3 regions of the Janthinobacterium sp. YR213 genome follow, and region 3 is predicted to be linked to each of the others. Evidence: predicted binding sites of a transcription regulator. Region 3 holds the regulator's gene; each other region holds the start of a gene.
The links. Region 3 encodes sigma-54, which starts transcription at its own class of promoters, with help from an activator protein. Its sites were predicted from a motif close to TGGCANGNAANCTGCTTT; they were not measured.

Region 1: glnA (type I glutamate--ammonia ligase) is a predicted target of sigma-54. The motif match lies at 2,452-2,469, and genes of this name have one in related genera.
Region 2: BLT98_RS10355 (pilin) is a predicted target of sigma-54. The motif match lies at 2,454-2,471, and genes of this name have one in related genera.

The regions. Positions count from the first base shown of each region.
Region 1 covers NZ_FNDA01000005.1:478,466-484,111, reverse strand. The annotation lists gene BLT98_RS23145 (glutathione S-transferase family protein) at 1-162, opposite strand, end outside; gene BLT98_RS23140 (TAXI family TRAP transporter solute-binding subunit) at 293-1,645, shown strand; gene BLT98_RS23135 (rhodanese-like domain-containing protein) at 1,721-2,182, opposite strand; gene glnA (type I glutamate--ammonia ligase) at 2,567-3,982, shown strand; gene BLT98_RS23125 (DUF4124 domain-containing protein) at 4,138-4,647, shown strand; gene glnL (nitrogen regulation protein NR(II)) at 4,653-5,646, shown strand, end outside.
Region 2 covers NZ_FNDA01000002.1:256,111-261,756, forward strand. The annotation lists gene BLT98_RS10340 (DUF2889 domain-containing protein) at 1-157, shown strand, start outside; gene sucC (ADP-forming succinate--CoA ligase subunit beta) at 230-1,399, shown strand; gene sucD (succinate--CoA ligase subunit alpha) at 1,413-2,294, shown strand; gene BLT98_RS10355 (pilin) at 2,508-2,972, shown strand; gene BLT98_RS10360 (flagellar brake protein) at 2,994-3,716, opposite strand; gene BLT98_RS10365 (DUF6713 family protein) at 3,880-4,260, shown strand; partial or broken gene BLT98_RS10370 (cyclic pyranopterin monophosphate synthase MoaC) at 4,261-4,458, opposite strand; gene BLT98_RS10375 (sialate O-acetylesterase) at 4,960-5,646, shown strand, end outside.
Region 3 covers NZ_FNDA01000003.1:198,798-204,443, reverse strand. The annotation lists gene lptC (LPS export ABC transporter periplasmic protein LptC) at 1-159, shown strand, start outside; gene lptA (lipopolysaccharide transport periplasmic protein LptA) at 185-766, shown strand; gene lptB (LPS export ABC transporter ATP-binding protein) at 766-1,521, shown strand; gene BLT98_RS14860 (RNA polymerase factor sigma-54) at 1,526-3,004, shown strand; gene raiA (ribosome hibernation-promoting factor, HPF/YfiA family) at 3,074-3,436, shown strand; gene BLT98_RS14850 (enoyl-CoA hydratase/isomerase family protein) at 3,572-4,657, shown strand; gene rapZ (RNase adapter RapZ) at 4,658-5,521, opposite strand.

The sequences.
Region 1 (5,646 bases), on a different contig from region 3:
GGGCACCATGGCGTTCGGGTTCAAGGCCAGAAAGGCCGGGTCGTCCGTGCTGCGAAAGCCGCTGCCCCAGTCTTCGCGTTCATACGGCAGGTCGAGTTCCTCGCACGTCCACAGGACTTTACGGACATTGATCGAAGCGGCTTTTCCAAGAATTTTCAGCATGCGTGACTCCATAGGCAGGTGGGCGATCCAGAACTGTAGCCGAATTGGCCGCGCCGCGCATGTGAAAGTGCCTTGCATAGTTGGGGTTTTCTTGGCATCGTAGCCACCCATGAAACCTATGCGCCACCACATGTCCAAAATCCTCGCGTTCAGCCGCTTTTCCGTGCGCGACTTCCTCGCCACCGCCGGTCCCACCTTGCTGCTGGTCGGCGCGTTTTGCGCGCTCGCGTACTGGCTGGTCGACCCCGCGCCGCCGCGCCAGGTGAGCCTGTCGACGGGGCAGGACAATAGCGCCTACGAAGAATTCGGCAAGAAATATGCGGCCACCTTGGCCAAGCACGGCATCAAGGTGACCTTGCAGCCGTCGCTGGGTTCGCAGGAAAACCTGCAGCGCCTGAACGCGGGCAAGACCGATATTGCCTTCGTGCAAAGCGGCTCGACGGAACACGACGATGCCGAGCGCCATGGCTTGATTTCCCTGGGCAGCCTGTTTACGGAACCCGTCTGGCTATTCTTGCGTGAAGACAAGGCCGTGACGGAGCTGACGCAACTGAAGGGCATGAAGATCAACCTGGGGCCGGAAGGCACGGGCGTGCCCGGCCTGTTCCGGCAATTGCTGTCCGTAAATGGCGTCGAAGCCAAGGACTTGACGGTGAGCGACTTGCAGAACACGCCTGCCACGGTGGAGCTGCTGGAAGGGCGCATCGACGGTCTCGTGTTCAGCTCGGCGCCGGAAGCGCCGCTGATCCAGATGCTGCTGCAAACGCCGGGCATCAAGCTGTTTGACTTTTCGCAGGCGGAAGCGTACACGCGGCGCCTGCCTTTCCTCACGCATGTCGTCTTGCCGCGCGGCATCGTCGACCTGGGGCAGAACATTCCCGCGCAGGATTATCAGCTGATCGCGCCGACCGCCACTTTGGTCGCGCGCGAAGACTTGCATCCTGCCCTGGTCGACCTGTTCGTGCAGGCGGCAGCCGGAATCCATGGCGGCACGGGCTGGTTTCAGCAGCAGGGGCAGTTCCCATCCGCGCGCTACACGGAGATTCCCGTGGCACCGGAAGCGCTGAAATTCTACAAGGATGGCGCGCCTGTGCTGCAGCGCTACATGAGTTTCTGGCTGGCCAATTTCTTCGACCGCATGTGGGTGCTGGTGGTGGCGCTGGGCGCCTTGATCCTGCCCCTGTCGCGCGTGGTGCCGCCCCTGTACGTGTGGCGCATCCGCTCGCGCGTGTACCGCTGGTACGGCCAGTTGCGCACGGTGGAGCAGGCGCTGGAAGACGTGCCGGAAGAGCAGCGCGCGCAAGTCTATGCGACGCAATTGCAACGGCTGGACCAGATCGAGGAAATGGTCAACCAGATATCGATACCGCTGTCGTTTGCCGATGGTTTGTATGGCTTGCGCAGCCACATCAATTTCGTGCGCAAGCGCATCTTGACCCTGATGGGCGAGCACCCGGCGCCCGAGGTGGGTGAGCCGGCCTGAAGCATCAAGCCAGCGCGGGACTTGCCTCCGGACGACGCGTGGCCGTCATCGGAAGCGGTTCCGTTGTTCTTGGTGTCAGGCGCCCAGCCACGGCAACCCCGCCTTGCACCAGCCGCCGATCTGCTTGCGGTGGCCATCGGCGTCCTTGTCGCCCTCGAAGCCTTCGAGGATGTCGAAGCAGTTCATGTAGCCGTGTTCGGTCGCCAGCTTGGCGGCATGGCGCGAACGCACGCCGGAGCGGCACAGGAACAGCAGCACCTCATCCTTGCCGGCCTGGGCGGCCAGTTGCGCGAGGAAATCGGGATTCGGCACGCCACCCGGGTAGGTGGCCCACTGCACCGCACCATGCTGGGTATCGGCGATGTCGACCCGGCCGACCCAGTCGCGCTCGGCATTCGTGCGCACATCGATGAGCTTGGCGGCAGCGTCGCCTTGCAGCAGGTCGTACGCTTCCTGCGGCGTGACGGCGCCGGCATACGGCGTACCTTCATTGGCCCGGCTGCGGGCGGTGGTCAGGATGTCGGCGGCGGTAGTCATGGCGTCCTCGATGAAAGTGGGCAGGTGTGTACGATTATAGTGCGCCGTTCGCGCCCCGCAAACGGGAAACCATGGTGCACAGTCTTTGCACCACAACGAGGCATTTTCCAGAAATTCATACAAAATGCACGATAATGGTGCGTTATTCGTTTTTTGCACTTGCATAGTGCATTCTTGATTTGACGCAAACGCAGCAGGAAAATCGCGGGCATGAAACTTTCACTGGGATGGCAGTAATTTTGTTGCCGGCACCAGGGGGCTCCTGGAGCTGGCATGGAATCTGCTATGATCCTTATGAGTTTTGGTGGCACGCAATGTTTGCTTCGCTTCATCAGCCCAGACGCACTAAGGTCGGCTCACCCCACATTCATTTAGGAGATACGCATGGCAATGACAGCCGCAGAAGTCTTGAAGATGGTAGAAGAAAACGAAGTCAAATTCGTTGATTTCCGCTTTGCTGATACCCGTGGTAAAGAGCAGCACGTGACGGTTCCCGTGTCGCACTTCGACATGGACAAATTCGAGTCGGGCCACGCCTTTGACGGTTCTTCGATCGCTGGCTGGAAAGGCATTGAAGCGTCCGACATGATCTTGCTGCCGGATCCAAACACGGCCAATATCGATCCGTTCATGGAAGAAACGACCCTGTTCATGCAGTGCGACGTGATCGAACCGTCGGACGGCAAGGGCTATGACCGCGACCCGCGCTCGATCGCGAAACGCGCCGAAGCCTACCTGAAATCGTCGGGCATGGGCGACACCGCCTACTTCGGCCCTGAGCCGGAATTCTTCATCTTCGACAGCGTGCGCTGGAAGATCGACATGTCGGGCTGCTTCGTCAAGATCGGTTCGGACGAAGGTTCGTGGTCGACCGGCAAGGACATCGAAGGCGGCAACAGCGGCCACCGTCCTACCGTCAAGGGCGGCTACTTCCCGGTGCCACCAGTGGACAGCTTCCAGGACATGCGTTCGGAAATGTGCCTGATCCTGGAATCGCTGGGCATCCCGGTTGAGGTACATCATCACGAAGTGGCCGGCGCCGGCCAGAATGAAATCGGCACCAAGTTCTCGACCCTGGTCGAGCGCGCCGACTGGACGCAAAACCTGAAATACGTGGTGTGGAACGTGGCGCACAGCTATGGCAAGACCGCCACCTTCATGCCGAAACCTATCGTTGGCGACAACGGTTCGGGCATGCACGTGCATCAATCCGTATGGAAAGATGGCAAAAACCTGTTCGCTGGCGACGGCTATGCCGGCCTGTCCGATTTCGCCCTGTACTACATCGGCGGCATCATCAAGCACGCCAAGGCACTGAACGCGATCACCAACCCGGGCACCAACTCGTACAAGCGTCTGGTACCAGGCTACGAAGCCCCAGTGAAACTGGCGTACTCGGCGAAAAACCGTTCCGCCTCGATCCGCATCCCGCACGTGGCCAATCCAAAAGGCCGCCGCGTCGAAGCGCGCTTCCCGGACCCACTGGCGAACCCGTACCTGTGCTTCGCCGCACTGCTGATGGCAGGCCTGGACGGCGTTGCCAACAAGATCCATCCGGGCGAAGCCGCCTCGAAAGATCTGTACCATCTGCCGCCGGAAGAAGACGCACTGATCCCGACCGTGTGCGCTTCGCTGGAAGAAGCACTGGACGCACTGGACAAGGACCGCGAGTTCCTGACCCGTGGCGGCGTGTTCAGCGATTCGATGATCGACGCTTACCTGGAACTGAAAATGCAGGACGTACAGCGCATGCGCATGACCACGCATCCTGCCGAGTTCGACATGTACTACTCGCTGTAATGGCGCCATGCCGGCAATGTGCCGGTAGTGAATAAAAACGCGGGTGAGGCGATGGTCTTGCCCGCGTTTTTTTATGCAGTACGCCAAGGCGGTGATCGTGCGGTGTTGTATAGTCGGCCCAGGAACGATGCGGCATGTGCCGACAGGAGTGAAGATTGACCAAGCATTACAGAATGGCGCTGATGGCAGGATTGCTGGGCGCGGCGGCACAGGCGCACGGGCAGCTGTATGTGTGCGCCGATGCGCAAGGACACAAGACGTACACGGACAAGCGGGCTGGCGCGCATTGCCAGCTGCTCGATTTACCGGGCGCCATGACGGAGCCGCCACGCAAGACGGCGCCGCTGGCCGGCGCGCCTGCCCGGCCCGCCATGCAGGCGGCGGCCACCGCGGCGCCTGCCGCCGGCGCGTTTCCCAAGGTCGATGGCGCCGAGCAGCGCGCGCGCGACCTGGACCGGCGCCAGATCCTGCAGGACGAATTGCGCAGCGAAGAACTGAAACTGGCGGCGCAGCGCCTGGAATTCAACGGCGGCCAGCCCGAGCGCCAGGGCAATGAGCGCAACTATGCGAAATACCAGGAACGGGTGGCGCAATTGAAGGACAACATTAGCCGAACACAGCAGAACGTTGAGGCCCTGAAACGCGAGATCGCGAATATTCGGTAAAGCACATGACACCAGACAACCATTCCAGCCGTCCCGCCCACCTGGCCGGCCTTGATTTGCTCGCTTCAGCCGTGATCCTGCTCGATGGCGACGGCCGCATCAGCTATGCCAACGCGGCGGCGGAAAACCTGCTGGAAAGCTCATTGAAAGCCCTGTCGCGGCAAAAGCTGACGGCGCTGTTCCTCAATCCCGACGAGCTGTCCGGTATTTGCGCGCAGGCGCTCGAACATAAATTTTCCGACTTGCGGCAGGACCTGAGCCTGGAACGCCTGGGGCGCGAACCGCTGCGCGTGCACAGCATCATCAGCGCGCTCGACGCGCCGCGCGATGGCGTGCTGATCGAGCTGCGCGAAAACGTGCAGCAGCTAAAGCTCGACCGCGAGGAACGCATCCTCGACCAGAGCCAGGTCAACAAGGAGCTGATCCGTAACCTGGCGCATGAAATCAAGAACCCGCTGGGAGGCATCCGCGGCGCGGCCCAGCTGCTGGAGCTGGAATTGCCGGCCCTGCACTTGAGCGAGCTGCGCGAATACACGCAAGTCATCATCAAGGAAGCGGACCGCCTGCAAACCCTGGTCGACCGCCTGCTGGCGCCGCACCGCCGCCCGCATATAGTGGGCGACGTGAATATCCACGAGGTGTGCGAGCGCGTGCGCAGCCTGATCCTGGCCGAATTTCCCAGTGGCTTGACTATTTCGCGCGATTACGATGCCTCGATCCCCGAGTTTCGCGGCGACAAGGAACAATTGATACAAACCGTGCTCAACATCGCGCACAACGCGGCGCAAGCCCTGGCCGAGCGCATCGAGGCGGGCGATGCGGAGCTGATTTTCAAGACGCGCGTGGCGCGCCAGGTGACCCTGGCCAAGGTCCGTTACGGCCTGGCATTAGACTTGCATATCATTGACAATGGACCGGGCATCGCACCCCAGATCCGCGACCGGATTTTCTACCCGCTGGTGTCGGGCAGGGAAGGCGGCAGCGGGTTGGGACTGACCT
Region 2 (5,646 bases), on a different contig from region 3:
GGTTCAGGCATTTGCCGGCGATGTCTGGTCGACCCGCGACGGTGCGAATGCTGACTTATCGCATGAAAAGCCGTTTCAACTCGACAAATGCCACGCCCTGCGCACGGATGGCGGGGCAGTTGCACAGTATTACCCGCGCTGGGTAGCCAAGCCGTGACCCCGGCGCTTTCCTGTTTTTTTTGCACCACTAACCGTATTTTTACACATCAGTATCAGAAGGGAAGCCAGCATGAAAATCCATGAGTATCAAGCCAAAGAAATCCTCCGGCAATTCGGAGTGACGGTACCACGCGGTATTCCGTGCATGTCCGTCGAAGAAGCCGTCAAGGCTGCGGAAACCCTGGGCGGCCCGGTGTGGGTTGTCAAGGCGCAGATCCACGCAGGTGGCCGCGGCAAGGGCGGCGGCGTGAAAGTGGCAAAATCGATGGAACAGGTCAAGGAATACGCTGACCAGATCATGGGCATGCAGCTGATCACGCATCAGACCAGCGCCGAAGGCCAGAAAGTCAACCGCCTGCTGGTGGAAGAAGGCGCCGACATCAAACAGGAACTGTACGTTTCGCTGGTCACCGACCGCGTCACCCAGAAAATCGTCCTGATGGCATCGTCCGAAGGCGGCATGGACATCGAAGAAGTGGCCGAGAGCCACCCAGAGAAGATCCACCACGTCACCATCGAGCCGAGCGTTGGCCTGACCGATGCCCAGGCAGACGACATCGCGACCAAAATCGGCGTGCCTGCCGGTTCCATCGTCGACGCCCGCGTCAACCTGCAAGGCCTGTACAAGGCATACTGGGAAACCGATTGCTCGCTGGCCGAAATCAATCCGCTGATCGTCACCGGCAGCGGCAAGGTCATCGCTCTGGACGCCAAGTTCAACTTTGACCCGAACGCCCTGTTCCGTCATCCGGAAATCATCGCCCTGCGCGACCTGGACGAAGAAGATCCAGCTGAAATCGAAGCGTCGAAATTCGACCTGGCCTACATCTCGCTCGACGGCAACATCGGTTGCCTGGTGAACGGCGCCGGCCTGGCCATGGCCACCATGGACACGATCAAACTGTTCGGCGGCGAGCCAGCCAACTTCCTGGACGTCGGCGGCGGCGCCACGGCAGAAAAAGTGACCGAAGCGTTCAAGATCATGCTGAAAAACCCAGGCCTGAAAGCCATCCTGGTGAACATTTTCGGCGGCATCATGCGTTGCGACGTGATCGCTGAAGGCGTTATCGCCGCAGTGAAAGCCGTCTCGCTGAACGTGCCACTGGTCGTGCGCATGAAGGGCACCAACGAAGACCTGGGCAAAAAGATGCTGGCCGATTCCGGTCTGCCTATCATCGCAGCCGACACCATGGAAGATGCAGCCAAGAGCGTCGTTGCCGCTGCTGCCGGTCAAGCTTAATTAAGGAATCAACATGTCCATTCTGATCAATAAAGATACCAAAGTCGTTACCCAAGGGATCACCGGCAAGACCGGCCAGTTCCACACCCGCGGTTGCCGCGACTACGCGAACGGCAAAGCTGCCTTCGTGGCAGGCGTGAACCCGAAGAAAGCCGGCGAAGATTTCGAAGGCATTCCTATTTTCGCCAACGTTACCGAAGCGAAAAAAGAAACCGGCGCCAACGTTTCCGTGATCTACGTACCGCCAGCAGGCGCGGCAGCGGCGATCTGGGAAGCTGTCGAAGCTGAAATGGATCTGGCCATTTGCATCACCGAAGGCATTCCTGTGCGTGACATGATGGCCCTGAAAGACCGCATGGCTAAAGCCAACAGCAAAACTTTGCTGCTGGGCCCTAACTGCCCAGGCTTGATCACGCCAGACGAAATCAAGATCGGCATCATGCCAGGCCACATCCACAAGAAGGGCCGTATCGGCGTGGTGTCGCGTTCGGGCACCCTGACCTATGAAGCAGTGGGTCAGCTGACCGCACTGGGCCTGGGCCAATCGTCGGCAGTCGGCATTGGCGGCGACCCGATCAACGGTCTGAAGCACATCGACATCATGAAGATGTTCAATGATGATCCAGATACCGACGCGGTCATCATGATCGGCGAAATCGGCGGTCCGGACGAAGCCAACGCGGCTTATTGGATCAAAGACAACATGAAAAAACCGGTCGTCGGCTTCATCGCTGGCGTAACCGCTCCTCCAGGCAAGCGCATGGGCCACGCCGGCGCGCTGATCTCGGGCGGTGCCGATACGGCACAAGCCAAGCTGGAAATCATGGAAGCTTGCGGCATCACCGTGACCAAAAACCCGTCGGAAATGGCGCGTCTGCTGAAAGCCATGCTGTAATTCCAGCCTGGTCATAGCAGTACAAAAAAGGAGCTTCGGCTCCTTTTTTTTGTCCGCAAGACTGGCCGATTCCCGGCCCGGGGGGACGGCGCTGGTCGGATACGGCCCAAATGCGTCGCTTTTCTTTCCACGTGCGCCGCCGCTGCCCGGGCGCGCCGCTGGCATGGTGCTTGCACCATGCACGGCGTGAGCAATGCACAATGGGAGGATACGATGCGCGCGCAAAGCGGATTTACCCTGATAGAGCTGATGATCGTGGTGGCCATCGCCGGTATCCTGGCGGCCGTGGCCATTCCCCAATATGGCGACTACACGATGCGGGCCAAGGTCAGCAATGTGCTGGCGGCCGCTGCCCCCTTGAAAACGGCCGTGGCCCTGTGCGTGCAGGAAAACGGCGGGCTGGCTACCGCCTGCAGCACCCCCACCCAGGCCGTGCCCAGCGCCATCCCCGTGTTCAGTGCCACGCGCGAAGTGGCCAGCGCCACAGTAGACAAGGGCGATATCGTGCTGACCCTGGCGGCCGACCTGGGCACGGGTATCGGCGGACAAACCGTGACGATGACCATGAAGCCGGGGACGAGCAGCCTGACCTGGTTCAATAGCACCACCGTGACGAATGCGGCAGCGAAGGAAGCGATTACCAAAAACAACATTCCCGACGTGACGCCGACGCTGTAAGTGGGGTCTGCCGCGCCAGCGTCAGACGATTTTTTGCCGGTCCGCGATCAGCGCTTCATAGGTGAGGTTTTGCAGCAGGGTGTAGTGGGTCGGTTCCAGATCGATGAATTGCACGCCATACGTATAGATTTCCGCCACGCCGGCGGCATGGCCATTCGACGGCTTGCCCACGCTGACGTTCTGGATGCGGGCGCGCGTGTTGACGCGCATCTGGTGCTTGTTCGGCTGCACCAGCAGGGTAAAGCTCAGTGCCACGCCTTCGTCATCGGGCGTGACCATGCTGGGCGCCTCGATCAGCGCGCCCGAGACGCTGAGGTTGACGATGAACACGGGCACGGCCGCCACATCGCGATAGCTGAGCTGCGCCGGAATCTCCACTTTCACGCGCATGGCCGTGCGCAGGCTGGTGCCTTGGATGGCGTCGGGAAAACTCAGGTGGACGTAATTGAGGGGGCGGCCAAAGATGCGCAGCACGCTGCAGGAAAACGAACAGACGGTGACGCCGGAAAACACGCGGATGGTCAGCTTGTCGCCCTCGTTGAGCACGATGGACGCGCCGTTTTCCATGGGAATCTTGACGATCAGGTACTCGTCTTTCACATAGCCGATCACGGTCGAGAAATGCTGGATGGGCTTGATGGTGCGGTGCGTGATGAACTGGATGCGTCCTCCCACCTGCAGATTCATGGCCTCGAATTCGAAGTCCTGGAGCTTGCTTTCCGCGGCGGGCTTGTTGCTTGTCATGCGATGCTCATCTGGATATGGACGACTCGCAGTATGCATGATTTCTTGATGAAAAAGCATTTATATCAATGAAATTCATATTGGCATCGAAAAATGCCATGCGCAGATGCAGGTACGCGATTCAGGCTTTACAATTGCGTCAATATTGACGAACGTAAACCTTATGCAACGCAGCTACTTCTGGACCATGTTGTTCTTGATCCTGCATCAAATCGACGCTGCCTACTGGAAAGAGTGGGAGATGTTTCATGTGCCGGGCGGCGTGCAGGGTTTTCTCGTGTTTAACCTGGCGGCGATTGCAGTGGTGCTGGCCGGTTACCGGCATGTGTTGCTGAACACCAGACACGCGTCCCGCTATGCGGCAGTATGCGCCGTTCTGGGCGTGGGAACGTGTCTGATCCATGCCGGCTTTGCGCTGGCGGGGCTGGAACAATTCCACTTGCCCCTGTCCGTGGCCGTCATCGCGCTATGCCTGCTGTGTGGCGCCTGGCTGCTGCGCGACTTGCGCCGCGTCAAGCTCCATCTTGCGCGCCAGGTAGCGTGATTACACCTCGGCGTGCCAGTCGCCCGATTTGCCGCCATGCTTTTCCAGCACGCGCACATTCGTCATGACCATGCCACGGTCGACGGCCTTGCACATGTCGTAGATCGTCAATAATCCGATCTGCACGGAAGTGAGCGCTTCCATTTCCACGCCCGTCTTGCCTGTGATATCCGCCTTGACGCTTAAAGGTACTGAATGCCAGGTACGCTTGGCAGACTATGTATATAGCATCCTTTTGTTTTCCTGCCATAGATTTCCGATTCATGAAGTGTACTGATTCATGTATTGATGACGGCTTTTGGTCAATGCCTTGTTGGTGATCTGAAGTTGTTGCTGATGCAGTGGATTATCAGCTATTCGCAGTCGCTGCCTTGCTTATCAAGTGCGTCAACAAGTCTGCAAGTCTGCAAGTCCCATCCTTCCTGCTTATTACTTGCCACCTTCTATTCTATTGCTGTTTTTGTATTTTGCATGGATTCATGTGAAGACAGCAATGTCATTTTTTCCTATAAGACATATCTTTCGATTTTTCTCAATAACGAGCGTTTTTTTATTCGATATATTTCAGGAGTGTTGTTAGTGCTTTCGGAGATGTATGAGCAATGTCCCCTTCATCCATGCTGCATGGAAGGTGACCTGAATGTGGACGCCTGCGAACACCGTATGCGCCAGACGTGATGTTTTTCTATGGATGTCAACATGACTTCAATGATGAAAAATCTTCGTTTGTTTAAGTATCTTCTCGGGCTATCTTGTATTTTGGTAATTGCCGCATGCGGCGGCGGTACTGGCAGTGCGCCTGACGCACCTGTAATTATTCCCGTTACCCCCGTCACCCCCGTTCCGCCTGTCACGCCGGTCATTCCGGTGATCCCGGTTACCCCGGTCATCCCAGTCACCCCGGCCCTGCCAATCATCCCAGTCATTCCCGTCACCCCCGCTATTCCTGATCCCTTGCCCGAACTACGAATTTTGGTCATCGGTCAATCGATATCGTCGAATTGCAATGAACATGTTTATCCTGCTGTGGATAATGTATTTCAGGTTGGTAAAGATGGCGTGATAAAAATCGCGAGCGATCCCTTTGAGTGGGCCGATTGTAAGAATGGATCAATGTGGATGCCGCTGGGGAAAAAGCTGATTGGAGCCGGTATCGCGCGTAAAGTGATTTTCATGCCGATCGGCGTGGGGGGAACCAAAGTGTCGGATTGGCAGGCAGGTGGAGTGGCATTTGGAAAACTCAACAGTGCAATCGGATTAATCCAGGCGCAAGAAATTAAATTTGATTTTGCGTTTTGGCACCAGGGTTCCTCGGATTTTGGTACAGGTAAGGATTTATATGTGCGACGATTGGGTGAGGTAATTGACTACGTCAATAGTAAAGTC
Region 3 (5,646 bases):
AGAATGGAAACGGACGTGCCTGTCGATATCCTGACAGGCACCTCGCGTCTCAATGGCATCGGCATGAAAGCCAATAACGCCACCGGCGTGGTGGAAGTGCAGAATGCGCTGCGCATGGTCCTCCCGCCGAAACCGCGCCCGGCCGCGGCGGCAAAATGACAGAATGAAACAAGGAAACCATACTATGAAGAACATCTTGCTGTTGACCGTATTTTCCCTGGCCATCATGGGCGTGGCGCATGCCGAGAAGGCCGATTCCGAGAAGGAAGCCGTCATCACGGCACGCAGTGGCCACGTCGATGACATCAAGCAGGTGCGCACCCTGACGGGCGACGTCGTGCTGGTCAAGGGGACCCTGACCATGAAGGCGGGGCGCGCCGTGATCACGGAAGATCCGCAAGGCTACCAGTTCATTACCTTCTGGGCCGATCCCGGCAAGCTCGCCACCTTCCGCCAGAAGCGCGATGGCGCGGGCGACCTGTGGGTGGAAGGCGAAGCGGAGCGCGTGGAATACGACAACAAGACGGAAGTGGTGAAACTGTTTTCCAGGGCCAAGCTGACGCGCCTGGAAGGCACGAAAGTGACCGACGTGGCCAATGGCGCCTTCATCTCGTATGACAGCCGCAAGGAAGTGTTTGCGATGGAAAATTCCAACAGCGGCACCAGCACCCCGGATGGCGGCAGCGTGCGCATGGTGATCCAGCCGAAAACCAAGGCACCGGCGGCGGAGAAAGCGCCGGCCACGCCTGCGCCAGGAAAGAAATAATGGACAATACTCGTTGCGGCAGCACCCTGATCGTTCGCGGGCTGCAAAAAACCTATGGCAAGCGGCAAGTCGTGCATGATGTCTCGCTGCAAGTCGAATGCGGTGAAGTGGTGGGTTTGCTGGGCCCGAACGGCGCCGGCAAGACCACCTCGTTCTACATGATCGTCGGCCTGGTGCCGTCCGATGGCGGCAGCATCGATATCAGCGGCGTGGACATCTCCAGCCTGCCGATCCACCGCCGCGCGCAGATGGGCCTGTCCTACCTGCCGCAGGAAGCGTCCGTCTTCCGCAAGCTGACGGTGGAAGACAATATCCGCGCCGTGCTGGAAATCCAGACCGTCGAAGGCCGTCCGCTGACGAAGGCCGAGATCGAGGTGCGCCTGGATAAATTGCTGGCCGACTTGCAGATTGAAAAGCTGCGCGAGAATCAGGCCCTGTCCCTGTCGGGCGGTGAGCGCCGCCGCGTGGAAATCGCCCGCGCGCTGGCCACCGATCCCCGTTTCGTGCTGCTCGACGAACCGTTCGCCGGCGTCGATCCGATCGCCGTGATCGAGATCCAGCGCATCGTGCGTTTCTTGAAGGAGCGCAATATCGGCGTGCTGATCACCGATCATAATGTGCGCGAGACGCTGGGTATCTGCGACCGTGCCTACATCATCAACCAGGGCTCGGTACTGGCGTCGGGACGCCCCGACGACATCATCGCGAACGAGTCGGTACGCCGGGTCTATCTGGGCGAACACTTCCGCATGTAAGCCAATGAAACAATCATTGCAGCTGCGCACTTCGCAGCACCTGGCACTGACGCCGCAGTTGCAGCAATCGATACGCCTGTTGCAATTGTCTACCCTGGAATTGCATCAGGAACTAGAGCAATTGCTGACGGACAATCCCTTGCTCGAACGCCTCGACGATCCGCTCGACCGTTCGCTGCGCCTGCTGTCCGATGGCGCCTTGAGTTCCACGGCCGCGCCGGCCGAAGCGCCGCCCCAGCCGCCGGGCCAGGAAGCGCCCGCGGCGCCGGCCGAAGCGGAAACCTTTGATGGCGATGCCGGCGAGGGTCCTGCCGCCGCGGATGGCGGCGACAGCGACTGGAGCGAGGCGAGCCGCGGCAAGGCGCCCGACGACGAGGATTCGCGCCCGCAACTCGAAGCCCATCACTGCACCCTGCGCGAACACCTGATGGAGCAGATGCGCGTGACGGTACTCGAATTGCGCGACCGCGCGCTGGTCGAGCTGATCATCGACGCGCTCGACGACAATGGCTACCTGGAAGAGTCGCTCGACGACATCCTGGCGCGCCTGCCGGAAGAGCTGGAAATCGACGCCGACGAGATGCGCACGGCCTTGTCTCTCTTGCAAAGTTTCGATCCGCCCGGCGTGGGCGCGCGCAACGCGTCCGAATGCCTGGCGCTGCAAATCAAGCGCTTGCCGCACATCGCCATGGTGACGCGCCGCATGGCCCTCGTCATCGTGGAAAAGCACCTGGCCTGGTTTGCCCAGCGCGATTTCAACAAGCTGAAAAAAGCCCTCGATTGCGACGATGAAGACTTGCGCGAAGCGCAGACGGTGATTCGCCAGTGCAATCCGCATCCGGGCGCCGTGTTCGCCTCGGACGTGTCCGATTACGTGGTGCCCGACGTCGTCGTCAAGCGCGCGCGCAATGGCTGGCAAGTGACCTTGAACAACGATGTCATGCCGCGCCTGCGCGTCAATGCCATGTACGCCAACTTGCTCAAGCAAGGCAAGGGCGAAGGCGCCATGGGCGCACAGTTGCAGGAAGCCAAGTGGCTGATCAAGAATATGCGCCAGCGCTTCGACACGATCCTGCGCGTGGCGCAGGCGATAGTAGAAAGACAAAAGAACTTTTTCTCGCATGGGGCCGTTGCCATGCGTCCCCTTGTGCTCCGTGAAATAGCTGATACACTGGGTTTACACGAGAGTACTATCTCGCGGGTAACAACTCAAAAGTACATGCTGACCCCGCACGGCATGTTCGAGTTGAAATATTTCTTTGGTAGCCACGTCGCCACCGAAGCGGGGGGCGAAGCGTCATCGACGGCGATACGGGCATTGATCGTGCAACTGACAGGAGCAGAAGACCCTAAAAATCCTTTATCCGACAGTAAGATTGCGGACATGCTGGGGGAACAAGGCATGGTGATTGCGCGACGTACTGTTGCCAAATACCGGGAAGCGTTGAAAATTCCGCCAGTGAGCCTGCGTAAGTGTTTGTAAGTTTTTTTCGGTTCCTCTGCGGGCCGGATAGGATGGACCGCACGAACCCGATCATCTTTAGGAGTGTGTATGAATCTCACCATCAGCGGACATCATCTCGAAGTGACACCAGCCATCCGTGAATACGTACAAACGAAGCTGGAGCGCGTGAAACGTCATTTCGATCAAGTCATCGATATCGCCGTGATTCTGACCGTGGATAACCTCAAAGAGAAAGAAAAACGTCAAAAGGCTGAAGTCAACCTGCGTTTGAGCGGCAAGACTGTCTATGTGGAAAGCTTGGCGCACGACCTGTACGCCGCGATCGATACCCTGATCGACAAGCTCGATAGGCAAGTGATGAAATACAAAACCAAAGTGCAAGGGCACGGTAAAGAGGCGATCAAGCATCTGCCAGACAACTCCGAGGAAGAAGCCGTCGTCGCCGTCTAAGGCCACCCGCTTCCAGCAGTTGTGATCAACTAAGGGCGCACATCTTGCGCCCTTTTTTGCGCCTGGACCTTTTGAGCGCAATGTTCGCCGCGCAGGGGCTAAAATGTTTGCACTTTCACTTCTTTCCTGCCTGCCATGAGCGACTTCGTCCAGACTTCCATCCGCAACCGCACGGGCCATATCGTGCTCGACCGTCCGAAAGCCTTGAATTCCCTGTCGCTGGAGATGGTACGCGCCCTGAGCGCGGCCTTGCTGGCCTGGCGCGACGATCCGCAGGTGGATGCCGTGGTGATCCGCTCCAGCAGTGAAAAAGCCCTGTGCGCCGGCGGCGACATCCGTTTCTTTTACGATGCGGGCCTGGCCACGCCGCAAGGCGGCAGCGCCATGCTGGAAGATTTCTTTACGGAAGAATATGCGTTAAATCATTTAATTCATTTCTACCCGAAACCGTATATCGCCGTGATGGATGGCGTGGTGATGGGCGGCGGCATGGGCGTGGCGCAAGCCGGGCCGGGCAACCGTTTGCGCATCGTGACGGGCCGCACGCGCATGGCCATGCCGGAAGTCAATATCGGCTTGTTTCCCGACGTGGGCGGCAGTTATTTTCTATCCCGCCTGGCCGGCCAGCTGGGCCTGTACCTGGGCTTGACGGGCTTGACGATCAACGCGGCCGATGCCCTGTACACGGGGCTGGCCGATGTCTACCTGCCTGAGGCGCAGATGGGGGCGCTGCTGGATCTGTTCGAATCGACGCGGGGCGAAGCCTTGCCGGTGGCCATCAAGGCGCTGGCGGCGCCTTTCCAGGCCGAGGCGGGGGTATCTCCCCTGGCCACGGCGCGCGCGGCGCTGGACCGCCACTTCGGCGCCCCTTCCGTGGCCGCCATCATGGCCTCGCTGGCGCAGGATGACAGCGCGTTCGCGGCCAAGGCGCTGGCGGCCATGCGCCTGCGTTCGCCATTGATGATGTCGGTGACCCTGGAATTGCTGCAGCGGGGCGCCCACCTGGGCGTGGCCGATTGCCTGCGCATGGAGCGCACGGTGGTGCGCCACAATTTCGAACATGGCGAAGTGCTCGAGGGCGTGCGCGCGCTGGTGGTCGACAAGGACAATGCACCGCGCTGGAACCCTGCCAGCCTGGACGACGTCGATGCGGCCATGGTGGCGCGCTTCTTTGCCCCCGTCTGGCCAGCGGCGGCGCATCCCCTGCGCCACCTCGACTAATTAGCTGCGTTCGCGGTGGCGCAGGACGACGCGTTCATTCGGGCCGAAATACTGCGCCAGCCGCTCCGCCATGTACACGGAGCGGTGCTGGCCGCCCGTGCAGCCCAGGGCCACCGTCAGGTAGCTGCGGTTGTCGGACTTGAATGACGGCAGCCATTTCTCGATGAAGCTGCGGATGTCGGCCAGCAGTTCCAGCGCGCTCGGCTGCGCGTCGAGGAAGGCGATCACGGGCGCATCGCGGCCGTCGAGCGGGCGCAGCGCCAGGTCGTAATAGGGATTCGGCAAGGCCCGTACGTCGAAGACGAAATCGGCGTCCAGGGGCACGCCCAGCTTGAAGGCGAACGATTCGAAGAACAGGGTCAGCGGCGCGCGTTCGGAGGCGACGATATCCTTGATCCAGGCGCGCAGCTTGTTGGCGCTCAGTTCCGACGTGTCGATCACATGGCCCAGCTGTTCGATGGCTGACAGGCGTTCGCGTTCTTCCGAGATGCACTCGATCAGCGTGCGGCGGCTGGCCGGATTCTGGTTCGGACGCAATTCGTGCGACAGCGGATGGCTGCGCCGCGTTTCCGAGAAGCGCGCCACCAGCGAATGCGTGGTGGCCGTCAGGAACATGACCTTGACGTCATGCCCCTGGTCGCGCAGCAGGGCCACATTGTGCGGCAGGCTGGTCAGCGACTCGGCGCTGCGCGCATCGACGGCGACGGCCAGTTGCGGTGTACCTTCGTCGAGCAGGGTTTGCACCAGGCTGGGCAGCAAGGCCGGCGGCAGGTTGTCGACACAATAGTAGCCGGTATCTTCCAGCACATTGAGCGCAACGGATTTACCGGAGCCGGATATTCCGGTGATAAGGACGATATGCATACGCCGATCATACAATAAAGATCGGCGCCGCGCTCCCAATGCAATTATCTTTACAAATTATTGCAATTTGGAATGTGATATTGCCGGGATTGGCAGGGCGCTCTCGTCACGACCGTAGGTCGGCT